Linked DNA regions of Synechococcus sp. PCC 7335. The protein of the gene in region 1 binds, or shares a complex with, the protein of each later gene. Links are inferred from orthologs where the notes say so. Each region holds a gene or a part of one and is shown on either strand. Other genes may lie near its edges.

Region 1 (3,106 bases):
ACTCGCGCATCCTTCAAAGTCAGCGAACCCATCGAGATAGTACGCGCCTGACCAATATCAAAAGTAACCTCAGCATCACTAGCGGTCGCTGCCACCATCTGTTCTATCGTTTCTATCCCTAGTTCGTTGGCCATTTGCCGGGTAATCAATGTACGGCTAGCGCCCGTGTCTAAGATCATGTCATAGGTTCGACTACCGTTGAACGTGACCTGTACTACTGGCGTCCCGTGCAGCCGTCGCACAATTGGAACCCGCACCCGCTGGTTGCCTGCTGCTTGATCTGCAGTGCGATCACCTTGGGACGCTGCTTTCTCCAAGGAAGCCGCAGGAATAGAGGCTAAAGGAACATGGACCTCGGTTTGAAGCTGTTTAATTCTGGCTTGGGTTTGGGTGGCGTTATGGGTATAGTCTGCTATTTTTTGCTGAGCAGATGGATAGTGTTCACTATCGGCAGTGACTTGCTTAAGCTGATCAGCTGCTCTGGTCCATCGGCTAAGCACCAGATTCCAATCGTCTGGAGAGATCGCAGATTGGCTAAGCGTATCGGCACTAACGGCTAACTCTATCCCCAGTTGATAAGCATCTAAGGAGGCTCGAATCGAGTTAGCTTTTGTAGCTTCAGATGCGGCTTCAGTAGCTTTAGCTAGATTGGTTGTATTCGCAGCGGCTGAGCGTCCTAATCCTAAGTCGTCCTGCTGGCTATTTTGCTGCGCAGGTTGATCACTAGCCGAACTAGCTCGCTTGGTGGGCGTTTCATTCTCTGAACTGATGTCTGTGATTGTAGATATCGGCTGACAAGCGTAGCACGCGAATCCGACCAAACTAGGCAATAATATGAAGCGATGAAAAAAGGGACGGCGAGCCATTAGGAATTTGTAGAGTGCCTCTCTCTACCTTGCCCCAACCGAGCTGGTCTTCTATTACGTCTTATACGGATTTTCTTGACGCCCTACTATGTTTAACCCCGCTGCCCAACCTGCTTTGCTTGTCTTAGAAGATGGCTCTATATACAGAGGCTGGTCTTTTGGGGCGACGGGTACATCGATGGGAGAAGTCGTTTTCAATACGGGCATGACCGGCTATCAAGAAGTCATGACTGACCCAAGCTACTGCGGTCAGATGGTAACGTTCACCTATCCAGAGCTAGGAAATACCGGGGTCAACCCAGAGGATGAAGAGTCGGTGCGACCTTATATCAAAGGGGCGATCGCAAAAAATGTATGCGATCGGCCAAGCAACTGGCGCTCTACCCAGTCCCTAAGCGACTACCTGATAGATCACCAGATTCCTGGCATTCATGGTATCGATACTAGGGCACTCACCAGGAAGCTGCGCAGCGTCGGCGCGATGAATGGCATTCTCTCTAGCGAAATCTTAGACCCAGACGAGCTGCTCAGACAGCTACAGACGCTGCCTTCTATGGAGGGACTTAACCTAGTCAAAGAAGTCACCACCGATAAAGTTTACGAGTGGAAAGAAATCACTGAAGAAAACTGGGCCTTTACTGCCTCAGACACCGATTTAGTAAACTCTCAAGGCGTTGATCAACCTCCTTTAACTGTTGTCGCCATTGACTTTGGCATTAAACGTAATATCCTCAAGCGCCTTGCTAGCTATGGCTGTAAAGTCATTGTTGTACCAGCCGACACCTCCGCCGAAGACGTCTTGAGCTACCGGCCTGACGGTATTTTTCTTTCTAATGGTCCCGGGGATCCCGCTGCTGTCACGGGTGCTCCTGCAGTGACCCAAGCGCTGCTAGCGAGCGAGCTGCCGACCTTTGGAATCTGCATGGGTCATCAGATCTTGGGACTATCTCTGGGCGCAGACACTTTTAAGCTCAAGTTTGGACATCGCGGCCTCAATCAGCCCTGTGGTCTTACCGAACAGATAGAAATCACGAGTCAAAATCATGGGTTTGCCCTCGACGCAGGTTCTATCGACGAAGAGCAAGTAGAAATTACGCACCTTAACCTCAACGATCAGACCGTTGCTGGCATTCGTCATCGGCAGCTGCCTGTGTTCTCGGTGCAGTACCACCCAGAGGCTAGTCCAGGCCCTCATGACGCCGACTATCTATTCGCTAATTTTGTCCAAGCCATGCGCGAGCGATCGCGCTCATCTCAAGGGCAGGTACCTGAGCAGAAGTAAGCATAAGAAAGTATGCAAAAAGCTGTATTGCAGTTGATAGTATCTTGTCCTATACTTAATCGTCATATTGTTGTTGAATGCTAGGCATACTAGGAGGATCCCATCGCTGAGTCGCTTACCCTAACAGTGAGTCTAAGAGGCACCCGCGAAGTTAGAGGGAAATGTCAAATCTTCCGCCTTACTGGACTTTTAGACGCTTTTTCTGAGCCCACTTTCCTTAAGGTTCTCAACAAGTATATTGAGGACGGTCCAGCTCATATCATCTTGGATCTCTCTACGATAGACTTTGTTGATAGCTCCGGCTTGGGTGCACTCGTTCGTCTGGTCAAAAAGGCAAAAGGTGAGAGCGGCAGCGTTCAAGTGGTCAGTAATCCTCGGGTTACTCAAACGGTTAAACTAGTTCGATTAGAACAGTTCTTATCTTTACAGCCCAACGTAGAGGCTGCGCTCGAAAATCTTAAAAATTGAAAACTCAAGCAATAGAAATTTAGATCTAATTTTTTTTTGACCTAAAGGATTATGCATCGAGTTTTTATTAGAACTTTCTGATATGGGAAATTCTCCCGACCAAAGCTTCAAGCAGCTGATAGATGCGCAGTTTGTAGATGCTAGGGCATGTCCCACATCAGAGTACAACCGACTAAGCGCTAGCGAGCTGAATACGATTTCTCCGATTTCGTTAGCCTATATCGGGGACGCTGTTTTTGAGCTGTATGTGCGATCGCGTCTTCTTATTCCTGCCCAACGCATTCGCGACTATCATCATCAGGTCGTGACTCAGGTCAAAGCAGAACAGCAGTCGCACTTCGTTGATCTGCTTAGTCCTGTTCTCACGGATGCTGAGAAAGATATTGTCAGAAGAGGCCGAAATGCAACTACTGGTAAAAGCCGGCGAGCCAGGGGGCAGGACTACCAAAAAGCAACCGGCCTAGAAAGCCTCATTGGGTTTCTCTATCTC
Region 2 (4,067 bases), 750 kb from region 1 along the record:
CTGCACATTGTCTGTGTTATACACCAGCATTCTGGCCCGAGTGGTCAAGCCGTACCACAGACCACTGGGCTCGCGTAGGTTCTCTGGCACTACACTATTCAAAACTTCAGAGGACACTGGCTGCAGAATTCCCGCCTCTTGTGCCCGCCATAGCCGTCCGGCATCTACTGCAATAAACACATCGGCTGGGCTTTCCTCGCCCTCATTGCTAATTCTTTCAATCAGCTCATCCGGCTTACCTTCTAGCACATTCACCTGAATGCCGGTTTGTTCAGTGAACTCTTCATACAGTTCCTCATCGACGTCGTAGTGCCGAGCAGAGTACAGATTCACAACTTGTTCAGCCTGATCTGAACTGCCCTGGCAGGCAGTAATGCCTAGACCGACCAAAAGCGTGATTCCACACAGGTAGCGTCTACTTATCTTCATTCTATACTCTTCGCTTGTTGACAATTACTATTAACTAGTAAAAAAGTTAAGGGCTAATTATGCAACCCTTTCTTGATTACTTTATTGTTAGGAACAGTTGTCATTTTGGGGAAACGGTCAAAACCAGTCTGATCATTTGCTGTAGAATTGGTTGGATTTATTAAGTTTGGTCCCCATGCCCCGTCGAAACGACCTCAAAAAGATAATGCTCATTGGTTCTGGCCCGATTGTGATTGGCCAGGCCTGTGAGTTTGACTACTCTGGAACTCAAGCCTGTAAGGCGCTGCGAGAAGAAGGGTATGAGGTTGTGCTGGTCAACTCTAATCCAGCAACGATCATGACTGATCCTGATATCGCTGATCGCACTTACATAGAACCCCTGACAGCTGACTTATTAGAACAGGTGATTGTTCGAGAACGGCCAGACGCGTTGCTGCCTACGATGGGCGGTCAAACCGCGCTAAACCTTGCGGTAGAACTGGCTAAGTGTGGCGTCTTAGACAAATACGGTGTCGAGCTAATTGGGGCAAAGCTAGAAGCCATCGAAAAAGCCGAAGATCGCAAATTGTTTAAAGAGGCCATGCTTAAAATTGGCGTTGGCGTCTGTCCCTCTGGGCTCGCTGAGACAATGGATGAGTCTTGGGAAATTAACCAGCAAATTGGCTCATATCCACTCATTATTCGTCCGGCCTTTACGATGGGCGGCAGCGGCGGTGGGATTGCCTACAACAAAGAAGAGTTTGAAACAATCTGTCGCTCAGGGCTAGAAGCGAGTCCGGTTTCTCAGATCTTAATCGAGCAGTCTTTATTGGGATGGAAAGAATATGAGCTAGAAGTGATGCGTGATCTAGCCGATAACGTTGTGATTATCTGCTCTATTGAGAATATTGATCCCATGGGTGTTCATACTGGCGACTCGATCACGGTTGCCCCTGCCCAGACCCTAACGGACAAAGAATATCAGCGCCTGCGCGATGCCTCGATCAAAATTATCCGTGAGATTGGCGTAGAAACAGGTGGCTCGAACATTCAGTTTTCGGTCAATCCAGATACTGGTGATGTCATCGTTATTGAGATGAATCCTCGGGTTTCTCGGAGTTCGGCCTTAGCGTCTAAAGCCACTGGATTCCCGATTGCCAAATTTGCGGCTAAGCTCGCGGTCGGCTATCGCCTAAATGAAATCTCTAATGACATCACCAAAAAGACACCCGCTAGCTTTGAGCCTACGATTGACTATGTGGTCACTAAAGTTCCTCGGTTCGCTTTTGAGAAATTCCCAGGTTCGTCTTCAACATTGACTACACAGATGAAATCTGTTGGCGAGGCGATGGCGATTGGTCGAACGTTTACAGAATCTTTTCAAAAGGCACTGCGATCGCTAGAAACAGGTCGAGCTGGCTGGGGGTGCGATCGCTCTGAGAAGCTACCGACGCTTTCCCAGGTTCGCAGCGACTTACGCCGTCCTCATCCAGAGCGGATCTTTGCTGTTCATCATGCGATGAAGTTAGGGCTATCGGTCGAGGAAATCTACGAACTTACTGCTATTGATCCCTGGTTTTTAGACAAGTTTGCGAGCTTGATCACGATCGAAAAGTTCCTTAGGCAGACGCCTTTGCCTGATATTAATAAGTCGCAACTGCTAGCTATTAAGCAAGAAGGCTTTAGCGATAGACAAATCGCCTTTGCCACGCGATCTCATGAAGACACCGTCCGTGAGTATCGCAAGTCGCTTGACGTTGTTCCTGTCTATAAGATGGTCGATACTTGCGCTGCTGAGTTCGAATCTACTACACCCTATTACTACTCGACTTACGAAGAAGAGAGTGAAGTTCTTCCTTCTGATCGCCGCAAGGTGATGATCTTGGGAGGGGGGCCTAATCGGATTGGTCAGGGCATCGAGTTTGACTACTGTTGCTGCCATGCTTCTTTTGCGTTGCAGGCTGATGACTATGAGACGATTATGGTCAACTCTAACCCGGAGACAGTCTCGACCGACTACGACACCAGCGATCGCCTCTACTTTGAGCCCTTGACCAAAGAAGATGTGCTCAACATTGTTGAAGCGGAAAATCCTGACGGTGTGATTATCCAGTTCGGCGGTCAAACCCCCCTCAAGCTTGCTGTTCCCTTGCAAGACTACTTAGACAGTGGTGCCTCTGAAGAGATCAAAACCAAAATTTGGGGGACCTCTCCTGATTCGATTGACGCGGCTGAAGACCGCGAACGTTTTGAGCAAATGTTGCGCGAGCTTGATATTCGTCAGCCGCCTAATGGGCTTGCTCGCAGCAATGAAGAAGCTCTCAAAGTGGCCCGAGAGATTGACTATCCTGTTGTCGTTCGTCCTAGCTACGTGCTAGGCGGTCGCGCGATGGAAATTGTCTATTCTGACGAAGATCTTGTTCGCTACATGACGACTGCTGTGCAGGTAGAGCCCGACCATCCCATTTTGATCGATAAGTTTCTAGAAAATGCGATTGAGGTGGATGTCGATGCGATCGCAGATCGCACTGGCACGGCTGTCATTGGCGGCATTATGGAGCATATTGAGCAAGCGGGTATTCACTCTGGTGACTCCGCCTGCACTCTACCTACCGTTAGTCTTTCTGAGGCGGCCCTTGCCACTATCCGCGACTGGACCTTCAAACTTGCAAAGCGTCTTAATGTTATTGGTCTGATGAACATCCAATACGCTATTCGAGGCGAACAGGTTTATATCATTGAGGCTAACCCTCGCGCCTCGCGCACGGTTCCTTTCGTTTCTAAAGCCACAGGCGCACGCCTCGCTCAGCTTGCCGTTCGGGTCATGTCTGGTAAAACCCTTACTGACCTTGGCCTGACCGAAGAGATTATTCCGGCTTACCTGTCTGTTAAAGAAGCCGTTCTTCCCTTCAATAAATTCACGGGCACCGATACATTACTAGGCCCAGAGATGCGCTCTACAGGGGAAGTTATGGGCATTGATACCAGCTTTGGCCAAGCCTATGCTAAGGCGGAGCTAGCCGCCGGTCAAATCCTGCCTCAGTCAGGTACCGTCTTTATCTCTGTCAATGACAGGGACAAAGCAGCAGTGATCCCTATCGCCAAAGAGTTTGTCGAAGCAGGGTTTGGTATTGTTGCCACCAGCGGCACCCACCGCACTATCAGCGAAGCCGGTGTTGACGTTGAGTCCATCCTCAAGATCCATGAGGGTCGCCCTCACGTAGGCGACGCTATCAAAAACCAAACCATCCAGCTAATTGTCAATTCTCCGGTTGGAGAAGCCGCGCAAGAAGACGATCGTATCTTGCGCCGCACCGCTCTTGACTATAAGATTCCAACCGTTACTACTCTCGCTGGTGCCAAAGCCACTCTTGCTGCAATCCGATCTCTAAAAGAGAATCAGCTAACTGTCAAAGCACTACAAGATCATTTGGCCTGAGCGTTTCTCTGATAGCTATACCAGAATGCACTTAAGTCTAGAAGTATCAACATATTATCTGCGAGACTATTTGATGCAATCTTGTCAGTGGAAACTGTCAGAACTAAGTATACAAAATGGGCATAACCTTCTGTTAGCCTAGGAAGGAAGTTTCCGCTCGGTTTCCGCTCGCTGCTCGTGACCTGTTCCTACTGTCAGTGGTTCCACGTTTTGCCGCTGC

The links.
Region 2: the proteins of carA (region 1) and carB are in contact, whole or in part, in a solved structure (PDB 1KEE), measured with the Escherichia coli proteins. The link is inferred for Synechococcus sp. PCC 7335 from one-to-one orthologs.

The regions. Positions count from the first base shown.
Region 1 is NZ_DS989904.1:4,141,169-4,144,274, forward strand. The notes cover bases 267-3,051. They hold carA (glutamine-hydrolyzing carbamoyl-phosphate synthase small subunit), read left to right. Parts: upstream 267-954; coding sequence 955-2,148; downstream 2,149-3,051. Other genes in these bases: S7335_RS17385 (TIGR02281 family clan AA aspartic protease), read right to left, coding at 267-866; S7335_RS17395 (STAS domain-containing protein), read left to right, coding at 2,275-2,616; S7335_RS17400 (Mini-ribonuclease 3), read left to right, coding at 2,699-3,051. Also shown: more of S7335_RS17385, read right to left, coding at 1-266; more of S7335_RS17400, read left to right, coding at 3,052-3,106. UniProt on the Escherichia coli protein: Small subunit of the glutamine-dependent carbamoyl phosphate synthetase (CPSase).
Region 2 is NZ_DS989904.1:3,392,281-3,396,347, forward strand. Bases 302-4,047 are described here. They hold carB (carbamoyl-phosphate synthase large subunit), read left to right. Parts: upstream 302-604; coding sequence 605-3,847; downstream 3,848-4,047. Other genes in these bases: S7335_RS14490 (Fe(3+) ABC transporter substrate-binding protein), read right to left, coding at 302-429; S7335_RS27825 (hypothetical protein), read left to right, coding at 4,045-4,047. In the rest of the region: more of S7335_RS14490, read right to left, coding at 1-301; more of S7335_RS27825, read left to right, coding at 4,048-4,067. UniProt on the Escherichia coli protein: Large subunit of the glutamine-dependent carbamoyl phosphate synthetase (CPSase).